Regions from separate parts of the Priestia flexa genome, predicted to be linked through region 2. Evidence: a T-box and tRNA genes for the amino acid it is inferred to sense, from the RefSeq annotation. Region 2 holds a T-box; the other holds one or more tRNA genes.
What was found. A T-box is a leader RNA that pairs with one kind of tRNA and senses whether it is charged. The one in region 2 lies ahead of pheS (phenylalanine--tRNA ligase subunit alpha), so its partner is inferred to be a tRNA-Phe.
Positions count from the first base shown of each region.

Region 1: it encodes a tRNA-Phe, which carries the amino acid that the T-box ahead of pheS (phenylalanine--tRNA ligase subunit alpha) is inferred to sense. The anticodon was not compared.

Region 1 is NZ_CP090431.1:3,715,238-3,727,158, reverse strand. Features, by position in the region: gene LZP85_RS19155 (YybS family protein) at 1-512, shown strand, start outside; gene LZP85_RS19150 (DHH family phosphoesterase) at 551-2,524, shown strand; gene rplI (50S ribosomal protein L9) at 2,521-2,970, shown strand; gene dnaB (replicative DNA helicase) at 3,092-4,456, shown strand; gene LZP85_RS19135 (adenylosuccinate synthase) at 4,643-5,929, shown strand; tRNA gene LZP85_RS19130 (tRNA-Lys) at 6,076-6,148, shown strand; tRNA gene LZP85_RS19125 (tRNA-Glu) at 6,162-6,233, shown strand; tRNA gene LZP85_RS19120 (tRNA-Asp) at 6,259-6,334, shown strand; tRNA gene LZP85_RS19115 (tRNA-Phe) at 6,344-6,416, shown strand; gene yycF (response regulator YycF) at 6,609-7,316, shown strand; gene walK (cell wall metabolism sensor histidine kinase WalK) at 7,326-9,221, shown strand; gene LZP85_RS19100 (YycH family regulatory protein) at 9,212-10,576, shown strand; gene LZP85_RS19095 (two-component system regulatory protein YycI) at 10,563-11,342, shown strand; gene LZP85_RS19090 (MBL fold metallo-hydrolase) at 11,361-11,921, shown strand, end outside.
Region 2 is NZ_CP090431.1:3,193,894-3,205,814, reverse strand. Features, by position in the region: gene infC (translation initiation factor IF-3) at 1-466, shown strand, start outside; gene rpmI (50S ribosomal protein L35) at 488-688, shown strand; gene rplT (50S ribosomal protein L20) at 727-1,086, shown strand; gene LZP85_RS16485 (DUF1294 domain-containing protein) at 1,152-1,406, shown strand; gene LZP85_RS16480 (hypothetical protein) at 1,833-2,210, opposite strand; gene LZP85_RS16475 (dUTP diphosphatase) at 2,333-2,821, shown strand; gene LZP85_RS16470 (M42 family metallopeptidase) at 2,893-3,978, shown strand; gene sspI (small acid-soluble spore protein SspI) at 4,017-4,223, opposite strand; gene LZP85_RS16460 (TrmH family RNA methyltransferase) at 4,328-5,086, shown strand; T-box leader at 5,135-5,363, shown strand; gene pheS (phenylalanine--tRNA ligase subunit alpha) at 5,416-6,450, shown strand; gene pheT (phenylalanine--tRNA ligase subunit beta) at 6,464-8,875, shown strand; gene rnhC (ribonuclease HIII) at 8,906-9,829, opposite strand; gene zapA (cell division protein ZapA) at 9,988-10,248, shown strand; gene LZP85_RS16435 (CvpA family protein) at 10,257-10,799, shown strand; gene polX (DNA polymerase/3'-5' exonuclease PolX) at 10,984-11,921, shown strand, end outside.

The sequences.
Region 1 (11,921 bases), 520 kb from region 2:
TGAAAAGTTTAGGACAAACCGTTACAGATGAACAGATTCAACAGTTGGAACAAACCATTACAACTTTTAAATATTTACTTCCACTGTTTATTGTCATGTTGGGGGTTGTTTGTGCCTTCTTTTCTCAGTTAATCGCTGCATCTGTATTAAAGCGTTTGAAGCATGATATTGAATCATTTCCACCATTTCGTGAACTGCAATTACCTAAAAGTGTAATTTGGTACTATTTAATTGTATTAATTTTATCATTTCCTTCATTTAATTTTGAAGAGGGATCATTTATGTTTATCGCCATCTTAAATTTAGCGATGGCCTTGCAAATGTTAGTCATGTTACAAGGATTTTCTTTTATCTTTTACTTTTCATATCAAAAAGGTTATTCGAAAGCAATTCCAGTGGTTGTAACAATTTTGGCATTTATTCTGCCGATTCTCCTTCAATTTGTACGTATCTTAGGTATAATTGATTTAGGATTTAATTTACGCAAGCGTATCGGGAATGTCGATAAATAAAAGTTAATGTGGAACTTAAAGATTAGGAGCTGAAACAGATGCCTGTCTTTACAAAGAAAAATATCATTCGTTATCCATTTTATTTACTGTACAGTATTGCTCTTATTTTAGTAGGAGTAGTGACATATCATAACTGGATGATTGGGGTAGGGGGATTTGTTCTTTTACTTATCACCTTGCTGCTATTTATTAAAATGGAGCGAATGTTAGTAGACGAGCTTGAAAAATATATCTCAATGATTTCTCACCGAGTAAAAAAGGTGGGAGAAGAGGCATTGATGGAGATGCCTATTGGGATTATGTTGTTTAATGATGAATATCAAATTCAATGGACTAACCCTTTCTTAGCTTCTTGTTTCGATGAGGATTCATTAGTAGGACGTTCTTTATATGATGTAGCCGAAAGTGTTGTTCCGTTAATTAAACAAGAAGTTGAGACAGAAGTAGTCACTTTGCATGAAAGAAAATTTAAAGTAATTATCAAAAGAGAAGAACGTCTACTTTACTTTTTCGATGTTACAGAGCAGATTGAAATCGAAAAATTGTATGCTGATGAGAGAACCAGCATTGGTATTATTTTCTTAGATAACTATGATGAGCTTACACAAGGAATGGATGACCAAGTGAAAAGTAACTTGAATAGCCAAGTTACTTCTCTGCTTAATCATTGGGCTCAAGAATATGGTATCTTTATCAAGCGTACATCTTCTGAGAAGTTTATTGCAATCATGAATGAGCAAACGTTACTTCATCTTGAACGCAGTAAGTTTTCAATTTTAGATCAAGTGCGTGAAGAAACATCCAAACAGAATATACCGCTTACACTAAGCGTGGGAATCGGCACTGGAACCTCTCCATTACCTGAATTAGGTGCATTAGCCCAATCCAGCCTTGATTTAGCATTAGGACGTGGTGGGGATCAGGTAGCGATTAAGCAACCAAATGGTAAAGTTAAGTTTTATGGTGGTAAAACAAATCCAATGGAAAAGCGTACGAGAGTACGTGCACGCGTCATTTCTCATGCCTTAAAAGAGCTTATCACGGAAAGTGGTCAGGTTATTATTATGGGCCATAAATATCCAGATATGGATGCGATAGGCGCTGCGATTGGTATTTTAAAAGTAGCACAAGTAAATCAAAAAGATGGATTTATCGTTTTAGATCCTCAACATATTGACACTGGTGTAAAGAGGCTTCTAGAAGAGATTAAGAAAAATCCGGATCTTTGGGAACGATTCATTACCCCTGATGAGGCGCTTAATCTGGTGAGTGACGATACGCTACTTGTCGTCGTCGATACTCATAAGCCTTCGCTTGTAATTGAAGAACGATTATTAAATCGGGTTGAAAACGTTGTGGTCATTGATCACCACAGACGAGGTGAGGACTTTATTGAAGATCCCTTACTCGTATATATGGAACCATATGCTTCCTCTACTGCAGAGCTAGTGACAGAGCTGTTAGAATATCAGCCTAAGCGTTTTAAAATTGATATGCTAGAAGCAACTGCTTTATTGGCAGGGATTATTGTAGATACGAAAAGTTTTACGCTTAGAACCGGTTCTCGAACGTTTGATGCTGCGTCCTTTTTAAGGTCTCAAGGGGCTGACACAGTCCTTGTTCAAAAATTCCTTAAAGAAGACATTAATCAATATGTGCAAAGAGCTCGTTTTATCGAGCATGCGGAAATTTATAAAGCAGGGATTGCTATCTCAAGAGCAGATGAAGCCGAAACGTATGATCAAGTGTTGATTGCACAAGCTGCTGATACGTTATTATCGATTAGCGGAGTTGTCGCTTCATTTGTTATTTCAAAAAGAAGAGATCAGCTTGTTGGAATCAGTGCTCGCTCGCTAGGTGATATCAACGTTCAGGTAATTATGGAAAGCTTGCAAGGCGGCGGTCATTTAACTAATGCAGCTACTCAGTTACAAAACATGACGTTAGATCAAGCAGAAGAGCTACTAAAACAAGCAATTGATGAATACTTGGATGGAGGGAAAAAGTCATGAAAGTAATTTTCTTAAAAGATGTAAAAGGAAAAGGTAAAAAAGGAGAGGTTAAAAACGTAGCCGATGGTTATGCACATAACTTCTTATTGAAAAATGGATATGCTGTTGAAGCAACAGGTGGTAATGTAAAAGTATTAGATGCTCAAAAGAAAAAAGAGCAAAAAGAAGCTGCTCAAGAGCTAGAAAATTGTAAAGAGCTAAAGAACACGCTCGAATCTTTGACAGTAGAATTAAAAGCTAAATCAGGTGAAGGCGGCCGTTTATTTGGTTCTATTACAAGCAAGCAAATTGCAGAAGAGCTAAAGAAAAAGCATAATATCAAAATTGATAAGCGTAAAATTGAGCTAGATGATGCAATTCGTGCGCTTGGCTATACAAATGTACCTGTGAAATTACACCCAGAAGTAACGGCTACAGTTAAGGTTCATGTAACAGAACAAAACTAATGGTAAGCGAGATTAGTCTATAAATAGTAGGGTTAAAATAAGAATAAATCAAACGTTGGCGCGAAGAATTTCGCGCCAACATTTGCGATAATCGAAAAAACGATAGAGGGGCATAGAAACTATGAATGATCTTTTTGCTGATCGTCTACCGCCTCAAAATATCGAAGCTGAGCAGGCGGTATTAGGGGCAATTTTCCTAGAGCCATCTTCTTTAACATTAGCGTCTGAATTATTAATTCCAGAAGACTTTTATCGAGCAGCTCACCAAAAGATTTTTACGTGTATGCTAAAACTTTCAGATCAAGGTGAACCAGTTGACTTAGTTACGGTTACATCAGATTTAGCAAATCAAAAAATCTTAGAAGAAATAGGCGGAGTGGCGTATCTAAGTGATTTAGCTAATTCCGTACCAACAGCTGCTAACATTGAATATTATGCGAAAATTGTAGAGGAAAAATCTATTCTTCGCAGGCTTATTCGAACGGCTACTGATATTGCTTCAGAAGGTTATGCGAGAGAAGATGAAGTCGAAGTCTTATTAAATGAAGCGGAAAAAAATATTTTAGAAGTAGCACAGCGTAAAAATACGGGCGTGTTTCAAAATATTAAAGATGTTTTGGTGCAAACTTATGACAACATCGAAGTTCTTCACAATCGTAAAGGTGATATTACAGGCATTCCAACAGGATTTACGGATTTAGATCATATGACTGCTGGATTCCAGCGAAATGACCTAATTATTGTTGCTGCACGTCCATCAGTAGGTAAAACAGCGTTTGCATTGAATATCGCACAAAACGTAGCAACCAAGACAGATGAAAATGTAGCGATTTTCAGTTTGGAGATGGGAGCGGAGCAGCTTGTCATGAGGATGCTTTGTGCTGAAGGTAATATTGATGCACAAAGACTAAGAACAGGATCCTTAACATCAGAGGATTGGGGAAAGCTAACCATGGCGATGGGTTCTTTATCTAATGCTGGTATTTATATAGATGATACGCCAGGTGTACGCGTAGGAGAAATCCGTTCAAAATGTAGACGTCTGAAGCAAGAAGGCGGTCTAGGAATGATTTTAATTGATTATCTACAGTTAATTCAAGGGAACGGTCGAAGCGGCGAGAATCGTCAACAAGAAGTATCAGAGATCTCTCGCTCGTTAAAAGCATTAGCACGTGAACTTCAGGTTCCTGTTATTGCATTATCTCAGCTTTCCCGTGGGGTTGAGCAACGTCAAGATAAAAGGCCAATGATGTCCGATATTCGTGAATCAGGGAGTATCGAACAAGATGCCGATATTGTAGCCTTTTTATATCGTGAAGACTACTATGAGAAAGATACTGAAAATCAGAACATCATTGAAATCATTATTGCTAAGCAGCGTAACGGTCCAGTTGGAACGGTTCAATTAGCTTTTGTGAAGGAATATAATAAGTTCGTAAACTTAGAAAGACGCTTTGATGATTCGGGTGTACCACCAGGTGCATAAACCTCTCAATCCGAGAGGTTTTTTTGTTTATATTAGTATATGTTCGGTAAAAAGCAGTATATTATCTTTGATTTAGATTAAATAGTTCGGATTTACATTGACTTTACTATAATAAATTGATACACTTATTTACGGTTAAATTATGTCGTAGTAGGCTGTTGCTTACTAAGCGGAGGTGCTTAAGATATGTCTTCAGTTGTTGTAGTAGGAACACAATGGGGAGATGAAGGAAAAGGGAAGATTACAGACTTCCTATCAGAAAATGCAGAAGTAATTGCACGTTACCAAGGTGGAAACAATGCTGGTCATACGATTAAGTTTAATGGTGAAACGTACAAATTACATTTAATTCCTTCAGGGATTTTTTACGATGATAAAATTTGTGTAATTGGAAATGGTATGGTTGTAGATCCAAAAGCACTTGTTCAAGAATTAAAATATTTACACGATCGTAATGTAACAACAGATAACTTACGTATTAGTAACCGTGCGCATGTTATTTTACCTTACCACTTAAAATTAGATGAGGTAGAAGAAGAGCGTAAAGGTGATAATAAAATTGGAACAACAAAAAAAGGAATTGGTCCAGCATATATGGATAAAGCTGCACGTGTAGGTATCCGTATTGCAGATTTATTAGACCGTGAAGTGTTTGAAGCAAAATTAACACAAAACTTAGCTGAAAAAAATCGTCTTCTTGAAAGAATGTATGAAGTAGAAGGCTTTAAATTAGAAGATATCTTAGATGAATACTACGAATATGGTCAGCAGGTAGCAAAATATGTTGTTGATACATCCGTTGTATTAAATGATGCTCTAGACGAAGGTCGTCGCGTATTATTTGAAGGTGCACAAGGTGTTATGTTAGATATCGATCAAGGAACATATCCGTTTGTAACATCTTCTAACCCTGTTGCTGGTGGTGTAACAATCGGTTCAGGTGTAGGGCCTTCAAAAATCAAGCACGTAGTAGGTGTTTCAAAAGCATACACAACTCGTGTTGGTGACGGTCCATTCCCAACAGAACTAACAAACGAAATTGGTGATCAAATTCGTGAAGTAGGTCGTGAATACGGAACAACAACGGGTCGTCCACGTCGCGTTGGTTGGTTTGACAGCGTAGTTGTTCGTCACGCACGTCGCGTAAGTGGTATTACAGATTTATCATTAAACTCAATCGATGTTTTAACAGGAATTGAAAAATTGAAAATCTGTGTAGCATATCGCTATGAAGGTAAAATTGTTGAGGAATTCCCAGCTAGCTTAAACGTTTTAGCTAAATGTGAGCCTGTTTATGAAGAGCTTCCAGGTTGGACGGAAGATATCACAGGTGTGAAATCTTTAGATGAATTACCTGAGAACGCACGTCATTACTTAGAGCGTGTTTCACAATTAACTGGTATTCCATTATCTATTTTCTCAGTGGGACCAGATCGCAAACAAACAAACGTATTACGCGGAGTTTATAGCTAATACTTTTAAAAAAAACCAACGTTTAGTTTTTTAAACGTTGGTTTTTTATATTGAATTCATTTTTTAAAAATATTTTTCTAAAAAAACTATTGCATTCAGTGTTTAAATCATGTTATTATTATACATGTCGCTGATATTCATAGTATGAGCCATTAGCTCAGTTGGTAGAGCATCTGACTTTTAATCAGAGGGTCGAAGGTTCGAGTCCTTCATGGCTCACTTTTGTTACTATGGCCCGTTGGTCAAGCGGTTAAGACACCGCCCTTTCACGGCGGTAACACGGGTTCGAATCCCGTACGGGTCATTTTTATTACATATTATAAGCTGAGGGTCCCGTGGTGTAGCGGTTAACATGCCTGCCTGTCACGCAGGAGATCGCGGGTTCGATTCCCGTCGGGACCGCCATTTGATAATGGCTCGGTAGCTCAGTTGGTAGAGCAAAGGACTGAAAATCCTTGTGTCGGCGGTTCGATTCCGTCCCGAGCCATAAAAAGCATGACTTTTAAAAGTCATGCTTTTTTGTTTGTATATGGTTGAAAATTAATGAGGTTATTGTATAGTAGAGGATGAATTTGTGACGATTACTATGTTATGAAGTATAATACAATTAGTGTATTCAAACATTATGAATACTTACTTTCCTATTTTTGTTCGAAATGATAAAAGGAGAACGATGATCATGGATAAACGTATTTTAGTAGTAGATGACGAAAAACCAATTGCAGATATTTTGAAATTTAATCTGCAAAAAGAAGGTTACGAAGTATTTTGTGCTTATGATGGTGTAGAAGCACTTGAAAAAGTTGAAGAAGTACAACCAGAAATGATTCTGTTAGATATTATGCTGCCACAAAAGGACGGCATGGAAGTCTGTCGAGAAGTTCGAAAAAAGTATGATATGCCAATTATTATGCTGACAGCTAAAGACTCTGAAATCGATAAAGTGCTTGGTCTTGAGCTAGGTGCAGATGATTATGTAACAAAGCCTTTCAGTACGAGAGAGCTATTGGCGCGAGTAAAAGCGAATTTAAGAAGACATCAACAGATTTCAAATAATGTTGAAGAAGAAGAGAGTAATGAGATAACAATCGGTGCACTTGTCATTCATCCAGATGCTTATATTGTTTCAAAGCGTGGAGAAACAATTGAATTAACACATCGTGAGTTTGAATTGCTGCATTACTTGGCGAAACATATTGGACAAGTCATGACGCGGGAGCATTTGTTACAGACAGTGTGGGGATATGACTACTTTGGTGATGTTCGAACAGTTGACGTTACGGTTCGAAGATTGCGTGAGAAAATTGAAGATAACCCAAGCCATCCAATGTGGATTGTAACAAGACGTGGGGTAGGTTATTATTTGCGTAGTCCAGAACAGGAGTAACGCTATATTATGAAGAAAGTCCGTTTTTTTCAGTCCATTCATTTGAAGTTTGTGCTAATTTATGTATTGCTTATTTTAATTGCAATGCAAATTATTGGTGTCTACTTTGTACGTCAGTTAGAAAAAGAACTTGTTAATAACTTTACAAACTCATTAACGGAACGTGTAGGTCTACTTGCTTATAATATTGAACAAGAGCTAGAAAAAACACGTAATGATACTTCCCCTACGTTAGAAGAAGATTTAGAAGTAGTATTGAGAGATTTTGCTTCTATGCAGGGGATTTCCTCTAAAGACATATTAGAGGTACGCGTTATCGATCCGAATCGACGTATTATAGGGACATCAAACCCAAACCCTGAACAAATAGTAGGGAAAAAAATAAATGACTTAGCCGTTACGAATGCCCTTTTAGCAGGAACATCTTCTAATAAAGTATATCGTAAAAGCGGTGACAGAATTAGAGTATTGACGGTTCCTATTCGTCTGCAGGATGATGTGGGAGGAAATGCTTCTACAAATCCAAATAATCGAGAAAGCTTACAGTCAGAACAAGAGATACTAGGTGCTGTTTATTTAATTGCGACGATGGAGCCGGTCTATGAGCAAATGAGGAAAATTAATAGTATCTTTGCTTCTGGTACGGTTATATCGTTAGTTATTACTGCCCTTTTAGGTGTTTTTCTGGCTCAGACGATTACGCGACCAATGTCTGAAATGCGTAAGCAGGCATTAGAAATGGCTAAAGGAAACTTTTCAAGAAAAGCAAAGGTCTATGGTTATGACGAGATAGGGCAACTTGCTTTAACGTTTAACAATTTGACAAGAAAGCTTCAAGAGGCACAAGCTACTACTGAAGGAGAGCGACGTAAGCTCAGCTCCGTACTTGCTCATATGACAGATGGCGTTATTGCTACTGACCGAAAAGGTAGAGTAATCTTAATTAATGACCCAGCTGCGTCAATGTTAAACGTTTCACGTGAAACGGTATTGTCAGAGCCAATTGTGACGCTTTTAGGTTTAGATGAAACACATACATTCGAAAGCCTATTGGCTAATCAAGATTCACTTATTCTTGATTTTAGTACGAAAACAGAGCCTTTTATTTTACGAGCAACTGTTTCAGCTATTCAAAAGGAAACGGGTTTTATCAACGGAATCATTATCGTCTTGCACGACATTACAGAGCAGGAGAAAATTGATCAGGATCGCCGAGAGTTTGTAGCAAACGTCTCTCATGAGCTTAGAACACCATTGACAACAATGCGAAGCTATTTGGACGCTTTAGCAGAAGGCGCATGGCAGGATAAAGAGATAGCACCAAGTTTTTTACATGTTACCCAAACAGAAACAGAGCGTATGATTCGATTAGTCAATGACTTGTTACAATTATCTAAGTTAGATAGCGAAGACTATCGCTTTAGTCGAGACCCGGTTAACTTTGTAAAGTTTTATCATTACATCATTGATCGCTTTGAAATGACTATTGAACAAGGAATTACGTTTGTTAGAGAGCTTCCAGATGAAGCCATCTATGTAGCAGTTGATCAAGATAAAATTACACAAGTATTAGACAATATTATTTCAAATGCAATTAAGTATTCACCAGAAGGTGGAACAATTACATTTTCTATTGAACAACACACGCATGAAATTGTGGTAAGTATTAAAGACCAAGGTATGGGAATACCAAAATCAAATCTGTCCAAAATCTTTGAACGCTTTTATCGTGTGGATAAAGCAAGAACTCGCAAACTAGGAGGGACAGGTTTAGGTTTGGCTATTGCAAAAGAAATTATTGAAGCTCACGATGGTCGAATATGGGCAGAAAGTAAAGAAGGGGTTGGGACATCTATTTACTTCACACTTCCAATTGAAAGTGAGAATGATGAAGAATGGGAATGAGATATGAAAATATAAAAACCATTGTGCTAGTTATTTTGGTGGTTTTAAGCTTATTCCTCACTTGGAATTTATGGTCCTATCAATCCCCTTCTGATTTAAATACTGAAACCCAAAACCTTCAAGAAGCTGAGGTAGGTGGAAAGAGTGAGCTAGAGGATTATATACGTCCTACAAAGGTACTCTATCACCAAAGTGGTAGTCACTATTTATCACATGAAGAAAAGCGAATAGACTCATGGTTACAAGAAATGAGAACGTGGAAATTAGGGGATATTACAGACGTTTCGAGTGCTATTGAGCCTAGTGGCTTTTTAAATTATGTCCATGATAATAACTCTGTGGAAATTGTATATCCAGACCTAATACCAGTTGAAACCTTTCAGCAAATGTTTAGCTTTACGACGGATAAATTGCCAAGGGTAGATTTTGATCGTGTAGTCATAAAGATAAAAAAGACCCCTAATTTATCTGTAAATATGTATTTGGTGAACTATAGCCAACAAAAAGTGTATGCGGTGAAAATTAGTAATGTAGTCAAGAACGATGTGCAGAAATTAGCGGATGCAGGAACATCAGCAGAGCGTTGTCTGGTTTATAAAAAGAATGAGAATCGCTATATCTTCATACCAGCTCAGACTTCTCACATGCATAAACTGTATGCATATGAAGCACCTTTAGATATTCGTAAGTTTCAAAATGCGCTGTTTACAAATCCAAGTTATGCTCGTACAGAAAGCTTAGCATATAGAGAATTATATACAGAAGGAACCAAAGTTATTAATGTAAATACCAGGACAAACGTCATGGAGTATGTAAACTTGGTGAATTCGAATACGGAATCAAATGATGACGCAAATTTATTAAATCGTAGCTTTAGCTTTGTTAATGATCATGCCGGATGGACAGAGCCAGATTACCGTTTTGATAGTTGGAATCGTGTAACAAAAGAGATTACATACCGGTATTATCATGATAATCACCCTGTATACAGCAATCAGGGCATGACAGAAATCTATCAAAGATGGGGCAATGCTGAGGTCTTAAATTATCGTCGACCTTTGTATCGATTTGTTCAAGTATCCTTACCTGAAATGAAAGTACAGTTACAGTCTCCTCAAGAAGTAATTGAAATGATTGAGAAGCATCAGGATTTTGATCCTTCTCTGTTAAATGATATATCAATTGGATATCAGCTTGAGGAAGGTATTGGGGATAATCAGCAGCAAGATACGGATAAAACAGAGTATGATTCAAACTCGGTTACATTGGTTCCTTCTTGGTTTTACTACTATAATAATAAGTGGTACCGAGTTACGTTACCTGATGAAGGAGGCGTAAACGGTGGATTGGAATAAAACGAAATCGATTTTTATCGTAACGTTTCTGGTTTTAGATCTGTTTTTAATTTATCAATTCATGAAAAAGCATGATCAAGACCAGTATTCGTTATTTGTTGAATCAAGCATTGAAGATCAATTAGCAGCAGAAGGAATAACGTATACGGAGCTACCTAAGAGTGAAAAAAAAGCATCTTCATTAAATGCAAACAGTAAAAGGTTTAGTGAGAATGACTTGAAGAAGCTTAAAAAACAAAAAGCAAAATTAATTGATGAAAAAACAATTGAAAGTACGTTAGATAAACCAATTCCTGTTCCAGCAAAGAATAAAACATCAAAGTTAAATCAGTTCTTACAAGACTATGTTCTTTCCGGAAATGCATATACGCTGTGGAAAATTAACGAAGATAAAAATACGATTACATTTTACCAACAGTATAAAAATAAAGTTATTTATGATAACGAAAATGGCATTGTCATTGCTCATTTGAATGATAAGAATGAAATTACTTCTTACGAGCAGACGTTTATGGAAAATATCGAGCCTTTAGATGATGAACAAGAGGTTCTTGCCCCAATTAAAGTCCTTGAAAATCTGTATTTGAAAGAAGAATTAACCGAAAAAAGCACGGTAACAAAAGTAGAGTTAGGTTATTATACCTTCGATTTACCTCTGCCAAGCTCCCAGGTTCTTGCGCCTACTTGGCACGTTGTCGTAGATGAAGATGTTGACTATTTTGTAAATGCTTTTGAAGGACAAATCATCCAAAAAAGCTTGAAATAGTATATTGGAGTGAGAAAAATGAGTTTGCATTTTAGCGTGCTAGCTAGCGGTAGTACTGGAAATGCGATTTTTGTAAGTGATGGAGACCAATCGCTATTAGTCGATGCAGGCTTAAGTGGTAAGAAAATGGAGTCACTTTTTCAAGAAATCGATCGAGATATTCACAACTTATCAGGAATATTGGTAACCCATGAACATAGTGATCATATTAAAGGGTTAGGCGTACTAGCTCGTAAATATAAATTGCCTATCTATGCAAATGCAAAAACATGGAGAGCTATGGATGGGTTAATTGGACAAGTATCAACTGACCAACAGTTTCATTTTGAAATTGGTGAAAATAAAACATTTGGAAGTATCGATGTTGAATCGTTTGGTGTATCTCATGATGCTGCTGAGCCAATGTTTTATGTTTTTCATCAAGGAGATAAAAAACTTACGTTAATTACGGATACAGGCTATGTCAGTGATCGCATGAAGGGCATTATTAAAAATAGTCAGGCTTTTGTTTTTGAAAGCAATCATGATGTTGAGATGCTTCGTATGGGAAGGTATCCTTGGAGCGTTAAGCGTCGTATT
Region 2 (11,921 bases):
TCTAATTGATCAAAACGGTGAGCAATTAGGAATTAAATCAAAAAATGAAGCACTTGATATTGCTGCACGAGCAAATCTTGACTTAGTAATGGTTGCTGCAAACGCGAAACCACCTGTATGTCGTATTATGGACTACGGTAAGTTCCGCTACGAGCAACAGCGTAAAGAAAGAGAAGCTCGTAAAAACCAAAAGGTTGTTAACTTAAAGGAAGTTCGTTTAAGCCCAACAATCGATGAGCATGATTTTAACACAAAACTTCGTAACGCACGTAAGTTCCTTGAAAAAGGTGATAAAGTAAAAGCGTCAATTCGTTTTAAGGGTCGTGCTATTACTCATAAAGGAATTGGACAAAAAGTACTTGATCGTTTTTCAGAGGCTTGCGCTGATGTTAGTTCAGTTGAATCAGCTCCAAAAATGGAAGGACGCAGCATGTTCCTAGTGCTTGCACCTAAAAACGAAAAGTAATAGAACGAGGAGGAACACCCCATGCCAAAAATGAAAACACATCGTGGCGCTGCAAAGCGTTTCAAAAAAACTGGAAGCGGTAAGTTAAAGCGTGCTCGTGCTTACACTAGTCACTTATTCGCTAACAAATCTACTAAACAAAAACGTAAATTACGTAAAGGTTCTTTAGTAAGCAAAGGTGACTTCAAACGTATTCGTCACTTATTAGATAACATTAAGTAATTTGGGTTGAGATAGAAACATAACAGGAGGTAACAATTATGCCACGCGTAAAAGGCGGTACAGTAACACGCAAACGTCGTAAAAAAGTTTTAAAATTAGCCAAAGGTTTCTTCGGTTCAAAGCATAGATTATACAAAGTTGCTAATCAGCAAGTAATGAAATCATACATGTATGCTTATCGTGACCGTCGTCAGAAAAAACGTGATTTCCGTAAATTATGGATTACACGTATCAATGCAGCAGCTCGTATGAATGGTCTTTCTTACAGCCGTTTAATGCACGGATTAAAATTAGCAGGTATTGAAGTTAACCGTAAAATGCTTGCTGACTTAGCTGTAGCTGACGAAAAAGCATTTGCTGAATTAGCAGCAGCTGCTAAAAAAGGCTTAGAGAAGTAATTTCTGCTAAAAAGTCTTGTTACCACTAGGTAGCAAGACTTTTTTGTTTATTGGAGGGATTATCTTTGCTTTTAATGATATACGCGATACTTATCAACCTTATTGGCTTATATGTAATGAATGCAGACAAAAAAAGAGCTCAGCGAAATGAATGGAGAATCAAAGAGCAAACACTTTGGACGATTGCCATTATCGGAGGAGCTCTAGGTGCAACCATTGGCATGAATCTTTATCGTCACAAAACAAAGCACGCAAGCTTTCGTTTCGGTCTGCCTGCTTTGGTGGTTGTTCATTTGGCATTATTGCTAATCTATATGTAGATGAATAATTTGAAAAATGAAATGGGAGAAGCCATGAACAAACATCTTGCTTTTTATTTTTAAGGCTATTGTTTTAGATAGATGTAGTAGTAGGCTTCTTATCTATGAGTTAGAAGAAAACGTTTCAAACGTAGAGGTTAATGGAGCTGAATATGCAAAGTAGAGAGCGTTTTTAAAATTCCTTCAAGAGAGTAATCTCATCAAAAGGCTTCCCTATCCAAAAGCCCCGTGATTGAAATGAAAGATGTGATACTTCAGCAGGACTAGCGAGTCAGGTGAGACCTCACAGTATACAAGGAGGGTCGGCGCTCTCCCTGCGGAAACGGAACAATCTGGAATGGAAATCACACTAAGCAGAGAGGCCTTCTTCAACAAGAAGTAAGCACACTGTTTATCAAAAGCTTTCTCAATAAAAAAGCCCAAAAGCTATTGCTTTTGTGGCTCTTTCTTTAAAAACTCTCGTACGGGACTTTTCCAGCTAATAATGGCTTTTGGGTATAAAGTTGATACCTTAGCAGATACCAATCTGATATCCTCATGAGTTAAATCATTGAGCTGGTCAGGATTTTTTAATAACATAGTAATAGAAAAAATTTGTTCATTTATATATTTTTCGCCTTCAAACAAAACACCTTTATACGTTAACTCCAAATTTTTACGAACATTTTCTGCTTCATCCACCACGTAAAATTCATTTTGCTCTTTGGCTTGCATTAATTTTCGTTTTGGATTTCGAACATATCGTATAATAAAAAGAACGAAATAGACTAATAAAGCAATTACTAATAGTCGCATTAAGAGCACAATCAAAGCGATATCGCCTCCTTGCCGAGGGTTGTTTCCTAACAGTACGTATAAAGGGCAAAAAGGTTTCATTTATTTTTAATTTTATATTAATATTTATTTTATTTTAGGAGAGATTAGATATGAACTTACAGTCTTTATTTAACATGCAGCGCCAGCTAGATCAACATATTGAAACAAATCATAACCTTCAAAACGAAGACTTGGTTTCCCGCAAACTTCTTGCTTTATTAGTAGAATTAGGCGAGCTGGCTAATGAAACGCGTTGTTTCAAATTTTGGAGCCTAAAACCGTCGGCAGATAAAAAGGTTATTTTAGAAGAGTTCGTAGACGGTGTTCACTTCTTATTATCTTTAGGAATTGAATGGGGATTTGATTCAATTGAAGAACTTCCGGTTAAAGCGGACAAAGAAACTGCAACAGAACAATTTTTACATGTGTTCTCTTTGCTCACACAATTAAAAGGAAGCGTAGATCAAGAACAGTACATAGAAGCATTCTCTTCATACATGGGTCTTGGAGAAATTCTTGGCTTCGCAGCTGAGGAAGTGAAAACGGCTTATATTATGAAAAATGAAGTGAACTTTAAGCGTCAAGACGAAGGGTATTAAGAAGAAAACATTTCCTCTGAAAATGCTTTCTTATATAATAAAAGATATACATATGAAAGGGGTATGGATAAATGAAAAAGTTAGATGAAACATTACAAATGTTAAAAGACTTAACTGATGCAAAAGGTATTCCTGGAAACGAACGCGAACCAAGAGAAGTGATGAAAAAATATATTGAATCTTATGCTGATAGCATTTCAACAGACGGACTTGGAAGCCTTATTGCCAAAAAAGTTGGTGATGAAAAAGGCCCTAAAATTATGGTTGCAGGTCATTTAGATGAAGTTGGCTTTATGGTCACTCAAATTGATGATAAAGGCTTCATTCGTTTTCAAACTGTAGGTGGCTGGTGGTCGCAAGTTATGCTAGCGCAACGTGTTACAATTGTAACGCGCAAAGGCGATATTACAGGAGTTATCGGTTCTAAACCTCCTCATATTTTACCTGCTGAAGTACGTAAGAAGACGGTTGAGATTAAGGATATGTTTATTGATATCGGTGCATCTAGTCGTGAAGAAGCAATGGAATGGGGCGTAAAGCCTGGCGATCAAATTGTTCCGTATTTTGAATTTACCGTTATGAATAACGAAAAAATGCTTTTAGCTAAAGCGTGGGATAACCGTATCGGCTGTGCTATTGCTATTGATGTGCTCAAGAATTTAAAGGGTCAAGAGCATCCAAACGTTGTATACGGTGTTGGAACAGCGCAAGAAGAAGTTGGTTTACGCGGTGCAAAAACGTCAGCCAATCTTATTCAACCTGATATTGCATTTGGCGTAGATGTAGGTATTGCTGGTGATACGCCTGGAGTGTCTGAAAAAGAAGCAGCATCAAAAATGGGTGACGGTCCACAAATCATTTTATATGATGCATCAATGGTTTCTCACAAAGGTCTACGTGACTTTGTAACAGATGTAGCAGATGAAATGAACATCCCATATCAGTTTGATGCGTTATCAGGCGGTGGTACTGATTCAGGAGCTATTCATATTTCAGCTAACGGCGTACCTGCACTATCTATTACAATTGCAACTCGCTATATTCATTCACATGCCGCAATGTTACATCGCGATGATTATGAAAATGCGGTGAAGTTAATTACAGAAGTTATTAAAAAACTTGATGGTGAAACGGTTAATAAAATTACGTTTGAATAAAACAAAAGGTGCACTCGATTTGAGTGCACCTTTTGTACTTACTTTAAGCTATTTTCAAGTGTTGTTAAAATTTCTTCTTTTTCACTTTTAGGCGAGTTTTCCCATAGTACTTCGAAAAGTACACCTAGACCTGGAAGCATTTTTTCTTCACCGCTTTTGATAGCATCCATAATCGTTGCTTCAAGCTCTTCTTGAGAATTACCTGAAACATTTGATATAATAGCATTTCGTAAATTAAGATCCATCGTGATCACCTCAACTATAGATAGTAAAATCAAAAATAGTTTGTGTATGTCACATTCAATTTATGTATCGTAACTGAAATTGATAAATAGAGGAGTTATGTTTGGTGAAGCGAATTGATTCCGTGAAGAACCCACAGGTTAAACTATGGAAAAAATTACATACAAAAAAAGAGCGCGATAATCAAGGTTTATTTTTGGTGGAAGGCTTTCATCTTGTCGAAGAAGCTTTAAACCAAAGAGAAATGATTAAGTATCTCATTCTTGCTGATAATGTTGATATTCCATCGCATTGGAATGTTGATACGGTTGAGATGATTGTGGTGACGCCTGCTGTTATTAAAGCAATTGCTGATACAGAAACCCCTCAGGGAATTGCAGCCGTTTGTTACCAAAACCAATCATCATCCGTCTTACAGACAGCGCGTCGATTAGTGCTGTTAGATGCCGTCCAAGATCCAGGTAACGTAGGAACCATTATTCGTACAGCAGAAGCTGCTGGAATCGATGCAGTCATTATTGGAGCAGGCTGTGTAGATGTTTATAACAGTAAAGTCATCCGTTCGACTCAAGGTGCAATCTTTAACTTGCCTGTTATTAAGAAAGACTTAATTAGTGCGATTAAAGAACTAAAGGAATGTGGAGTTAGCGTGTATGGTACATCATTACAAAATGCTTCTGTGTACACGGAAGTTGAAAAGCCAGAAGCTTTTGCTCTGATTGTTGGTAACGAAGGGCAAGGTGTAAGCTCAGCGGTGCTGAATGAAACGGACCATAACCTATATATACCGATATTTGGAAAGAGTGAATCGTTAAATGTAGCAATTGCATCAGCAATTTTAATGTACTATTTACGTGGAATGTAGTTGCAACGGCTAGCCGTTTTCACTATAATAATACAATAGCTAAATATGCGAAAAGCAGTGATAGAGAGCAGTAGCTTATGTAGCGTTATTCAGGGAGAAAATGCCGTGACTGAAAGCATTTTTATAAGCGCAATAAGTGAATTCACCTCTTGAGTTGACACTTGGACCATCATTTTTGATGTAAAGGTGTTCCGGATATTCCGTTAACGTTAATGAAGTGAACTGTGCAGATGCATGGTTAACAAGGGTGGTAACGCGATTAAACCTCGTCCCTTTTTGGGAGAGGTTTTTTTATTTGCAATTTTTTAAAACAAAAGGAGGATTATTCAATGAAAGAGCGTTTACAAGAGCTGCAACAAGAAGCGATTGTTAAAATTGATGACTCAAAAGATTTAAAAGCATTGAATGATGTACGTGTAGCTTATTTAGGAAAAAAAGGACCAATTACAGAAGTACTTCGCGGAATGGGGAAATTATCTGCTGAAGAGCGTCCTGTAATGGGAGCACTTGCAAATGAAGTGCGCGAAGCAATCGCTTCAAAGATTGAAGAAAAGCAAGCGGCGCTAGAAGCAGAAGAAATCAACCGTAAACTAGCTTCAGAAACAATCGATGTGACACTTCCTGGTCGACCAGTTAAAGTCGGTACACATCATCCGCTAACAAGCGTAATTGAAGAGGTTGAAGATTTGTTTTTAGGCATGGGCTATGAAGTAGCTGAAGGACCTGAAGTGGAGCAAGATTACTACAACTTCGAAGCGTTAAATTTACCAAAGGGTCACCCAGCACGTGATATGCAGGATACGTTCTATATTACTGAAGAAACGTTATTACGTACTCATACATCAACAGTACAAGCCCGCGTAATGAATGGAAATGAAGGGAAAGGTCCAATCAAAATCATTTGTCCTGGTAAAGTATATCGTCGTGATGATGATGACGCTACGCATTCACATCAATTTATGCAAATTGAAGGTTTAGTTGTAGATGAAAATATTCGTATGAGTGATTTAAAAGGAACGCTTGAGGTATTTGTGAAAAAAATGTTCGGTGCAGAGCGTGAAATTCGTCTACGTCCAAGCTTTTTCCCATTTACTGAACCATCTGTTGAAGTGGACGTATCATGTGCTAAATGTGGAGGAAAAGGCTGTAATGTTTGTAAGCAAACAGGCTGGATTGAAATTTTAGGTGCTGGTATGGTACATCCAAATGTACTTGAAATGGCCGGCTATGACTCTAAAAAATATCGCGGCTTTGCATTTGGAATAGGCGTAGAGCGTATCGCTATGTTAAAGCACGGCGTTGATGATATTCGTCATTTCTATACAAATGATGCTCGTTTCTTAAATCAATTCAAACAAGTATAAAGGAGGGACTAACATGTTTGTATCATATCGTTGGTTGCAAGAATATGTAGATTTATCAGGAGTAAAAGCTGAAGAACTTGCTGATAAAGTCACAAAAAGTGGAATTGAAGTTGAAGGTGTAGAAAATTTAAATAAAGGCGTAAGCGGTGTTGTCATCGGTCACGTAGTAGAACGTGAACAGCATCCAAACGCAGATAAGTTAAGTCGTTGTCAGGTTGACCTTGGGGATGAAACGGTTCAAATCGTTTGTGGTGCTCCAAACGTAGCACAAGGTCAAAAGGTAGCGGTAGCTAAAGTAGGCGCTGTATTACCAGGCGATTTTAAAATTAAGCGTGCTAAGCTTCGCGGTGAAGAATCAAACGGCATGATTTGTTCTCTTCAAGAGCTTGGAATTGAAAGCAAGCTTGTCGCAAAAGATTACCAAGAAGGAATCTTTGTATTCCCAAGCGATGCTGAAGTTGGAGCAGATGCTTTAGAAGCATTGAATTTGCATGATGAAGTATTAGAACTTGGCTTAACGCCAAATCGTTCAGACTGTTTAAGCATGCTAGGGGTAGCTCATGAAGTAGCAGCAATCTTAAATCGTGAAGTAAAATACCCAGAGGTTGAGTTTCAAGAGACGGAAGAAAAAGCATCGGATTACATTTCAGTTGCAGTAGAAGCAAAAGAAGATAATCCTTTATACGTAGCACGTATGGTGAAAAATGTTAAAATTGCGCCGTCACCGCTATGGATGCAAACGCGCTTGATGGCAGCTGGGATTCGACCACACAATAACGTAGTTGATATTACAAACTACATTTTACTTGAATACGGTCAACCACTTCATGCGTTTGATTATGATCGTCTTGGCTCAAAAGAAGTTGTTGTTCGTCATGCACAAGAAGGCGAAGAAATTGTAACTCTCGATGATCAAAAACGTGTACTAAAAGAGAACCAGCTTGTCATTACAAATGGTAAAGACCCAATCGCTTTAGCCGGTGTAATGGGAGGAGCGAATTCTGAAGTCCAAGATGACACAGTAAATGTGTTAATTGAATCTGCTTACTTCCGCGGGTTATCTGTGCGCCAAACATCGAAAGAGCACGGTCTTCGTAGTGAAGCAAGTGCACGTTTTGAAAAAGGAATCGACCCAAGCCGCACACGTATAGCAGCTGATCGTGCTGCTGAACTAATGGCTGCTTATGCGGGTGGAGAAATTGTTTCAGGAACAGTTGAATTTGATGAAATGACAATTGAACCAGCTGTTGTATCTGTAACGCTTGAGCGCATCAATCATGTTCTTGGTACAGAGCTAGAAATGGCTGAAGTTCAAGAAATCATGAATCGTCTTCAGTTCGAAAGCAAAGTGGAAGGCGATGCCATTATCGTAACCGTTCCAACGCGTCGCGGTGATATTACAATTGAAGAAGATATTGTGGAAGAAGTAGCTCGTATGTATGGGTACGACCACTTACCAACAACTCTTCCTGTGACTGTAGCAACGCCAGGCCGTTTATCTGATTATCAGCTAAAGCGTCGTAAAGTACGCCGTTTCTTAGAAGGCGCTGGGTTAGCTCAAACAACAACATACTCATTAACAAGTGCAGAGAAAGCAACACAGTTTGCATTAAATACTGCATCAACAGTTCGTTTAGCGATGCCAATGAGTGAAGACCGCAGCGTTCTTCGTCAAAGCTTAGTACCACACTTACTTGAAGCTGTTAAACACAATAACGCTCGTCAAACAGACTCAATTGCGCTATATGAAACAGGTTCAGTGTTCTTGGGAACTAAAGAAGGTCAGCTACCAATAGAAGAAGAGCGAGTAGCAGGAGCAATCACAGGCTTATGGCATTCTCACAGCTGGCAAGGTGAAAAGAAAGCAGCTGATTTCTATGTGGCTAAAGGCGTTGTAGAAGGATTATTATCAGCATTAGGTCTTGATAATCACATTGAATATAAGCCTACAAACCAAGAAGGCATGCACCCTGGACGTACAGCGGCAGTTGTATTAAATGGTCAAGAAGCTGGGTATGTTGGTCAGCTTCATCCAGTGACGCAAAAACAATATGGTCTTCGCGAAACGTACGTATTTGAGCTAAACTTAAAAGCAATCTTTGCGGCGAAAGTAGAAGAAGTTCGCTATTCTGCAATTCCTCGCTTCCCATCAATCACAAGAGATATTGCTCTTGTTGTGGATAAAGAAGTATTAGCAGGAGAACTTCAAACAGCGATTTATGAAGCTGGTGGAGAACTATTGAAAGAAGTTGCGGTGTTTGACTTATATGATGGTGAAAGAATGGAAGAAGGCAAAAAGTCTGTCGCTTTCTCTTTACGCTATCTAGATCCAGAGCGCACGCTTACGGATGAAGAAGTATCAGCAGCTCATGCTAATGTATTAAAAGTTGTTGAAGAACAATTTAAAGCAAGCTTACGTTCATAAAAAAACAAGGAAGCGCATTGTGCGCTTCCTTTATTTTTTTACTAAAGCTAAAGCTTTTTCTGTATTTGCGAAGTGAGTTTTAGCAATGGAATGTAAACCTTTAACTCCGTGCTTTTTAATAATGGAGGCAGCTGCAATATCCACCTGTTTGCCTGCGCCACGAGGAATGGTCATACCGACCGTTTCTGAAAGCTTATCCATCTGTTTTAAAAAGGCATACCTTGCAATAATAGAAGCAGCAGCTACTGCTAAATGTACGCCCTCGCCTTTCGTACTAAAATATACGTTTTCATTAGCTATTGCTTTTTCATTAGCGATATGTTTGTAATAAGTATTCTTTTCAACAAATTGATCAATTAAAATGCCGTCTGGCTTTTCAGGACTAAGCTTATTCAGCACGTTTAAAATTGCTTTATTATGAAGAAGTGCTTTCATTTTTCCTTGTGTCATACCTCGTTCTTGGAAAGTATTATACTTTTCATTATGTAGGACGAGCAAGCTGTAAGGAGTAATTTTTATTAATTGCTGAGCAAGGGAAATAATTTTTTGGTCGGTTAAATCTTTTGAATCGCGGACACCGAGCTCTTTCAATAATGGAATTTGTTCTTTTTTAACGTATGCAGCAACAACCGTCATTGGACCAAAGTAATCACCAGTTCCTACCTCATCAGAACCAATTACCGATAGCTCACTAAAGTTTGGAGGTAAAACGGCTTTAGTTTTAGAAATTTGCTTTTTAATTGGTGCGGTTGTGTTGCTCCATTTCACAGCTTCTACTTCCGCATCTTTCCCTTGAAACAGTACTTTTCCAGATTTATAAGCGGTGATTGAGCTGTTACCTGTCTTTGCAGTAAATATTGCACCGGCAGGTACTTTAGCCTGTAAGTGCGGAGTGTAAAATGTTTTCATTTTGAAGATGTCATCAGATGATAAAGTTAAAACAACGTGTGACATATGTCTCCACCTTTCATTGTCGATAAGCTGATTAGTCAACTTATTTTACAAATAAATGTCTATTTTTTATAATAACGTAAATATTGATATGTTTCCATTGCAGTCTTCTTCATGATATGATATTGATTAGGATTTTTTGTGGAACGGAGGACTTTCTCGTGTCAGGACAAGATAAAACACGTGCGACAGTTGATATATATGGGCAGCCTTATAAAATCGTTGGAACAGAAAGTACTAGTCATATCCGACTGGTAGCTTCGATTGTTGATGATAAAATGAGGGAGATTAGCAAAAAAAATCCGTATTTAGACATTAATAAATTAGCTGTTCTAACTGCGGTCAATATTGTGAATGAGTATGTAAAGCTCAAAGAGGAATATGAAATGTTAGAAAAAAAACTTCATCAGAAAGAGGAATGAGACTTCTAATGTTAGACATTATTTTAGTTATCCTGCTGCTGTTAGGATTTGTTACTGGATTAAAACGCGGGCTAATACTACAAATCGTTCACCTTGTGAGCTTTGCCGTAGCGTTTATTGTAGCCTATATTTTTAGCACAGATTTAGCACCTCGACTACGTTTGTTAATTCCGTTTCCAAATATGCAACAGCAAAGCGTTGCATCATTTGTATTAGATCCTGCGTTTCTTGAAGATGCTTTTTATCGCATGATAGCTTTTGCGATTTTGTTCTTTGTTACCCGTCTTGTTTTACGTATGGTTGGTTCTGTGCTAACTGCTTTAACGGATCTTCCGATCTTACGTCAACTGAATAGATGGGGAGGAGGAGCATTAGGCTTTGTAGAGGTTTACGTTCTCGTATTCATTCTACTCTATCTGGGGGCGGTTCTTCCTGTAAATGACGTACAAACGGCGATTCAGCAGTCAGCAATTGCCACAAATATCGTTGAAAATACACCTTATTTATCATCTGTTATTCAAGATTTGTGGACAGAATACGGTATGGTATAAGCAAGTAATTTAAATAGACAGTGGAGAGGATTGCTCAGAAGTGGCATAATACTTTTGAAATCCTCTTTTTTTGTTTTACAATAATAAAGAAGGACTAAACGTAAATAAAGCTTTTTGGTGTCAAAGTAGTACAAGTAAATATAGACCGCACTCATACATATAAATCTTGAATCGAGGTTGAATAATGAATAAAAAAGATGTTATTAAACTTTTAGAGACTATTGCTACATATATGGAGTTAAAAGGAGATAATCCATTTAAGATTTCTGCTTTTCGTAAAGCTGCGGCAGCGCTTGAGAGCGATGAGCGTAGCCTAAGTGATATTGAAGACGTAACAGCTCTACAAGGAATTGGAAAAGGTACAGCGACGGTAATTGAAGAATTTAGAGAAAAAGGCCAGTCATCCGTATTAGACGAATTGAAAAAAGAAGTGCCGGAAGGGCTAGTACCGCTTTTAAAACTTCCTGGATTAGGTGGAAAAAAGATTGCAAAGTTATATAAAGAGCTAGACATTGTGGACATCATTTCACTAGAAGAAGCTTGTCATAATGAAAAAGTTCAGGGATTAGCCGGCTTTGGTAAGAAAACAGAAGAAAAGATTTTAGCCGCAATCGCGGAATATGGAAAAAGACCAGAGCGGTTACCACTTGCATTTATGCTACCAATTGCTGAAGAAATTCTAGGACAATTAGAAGCGATGACAGATATTATTCGATATTCACAAGCTGGAAGTATTAGACGAATGAAAGAAACGGTAAAGGATTTAGATTTTATTATTTCAACGGAAAACCCAGCAGCTGTTCGAGAACAGCTTGTGTCATTGCCGCTTGTTAAAGATATCATTTCAAATGGAGATACAAAAGTTTCTGTGACGCTCGGCTATGACTACGACGTATCCGTTGACTTCCGTCTTGTTGAAGATCAAGCTTTTGTTACAACGCTTCATCATTTTACTGGTTCCAAAGATCATAATGTTCGTATGCGTCAATTAGCTAAGGAGAACGGGGAGAAGATTAGTGAATACGGTGTGGAAAACATAGAGACAGGTGAAATCCAAACATTTGAAACAGAAGAAGCGTTCTATCATCATTTTGGACTAGCATTTATTCCACCTGAGGTTAG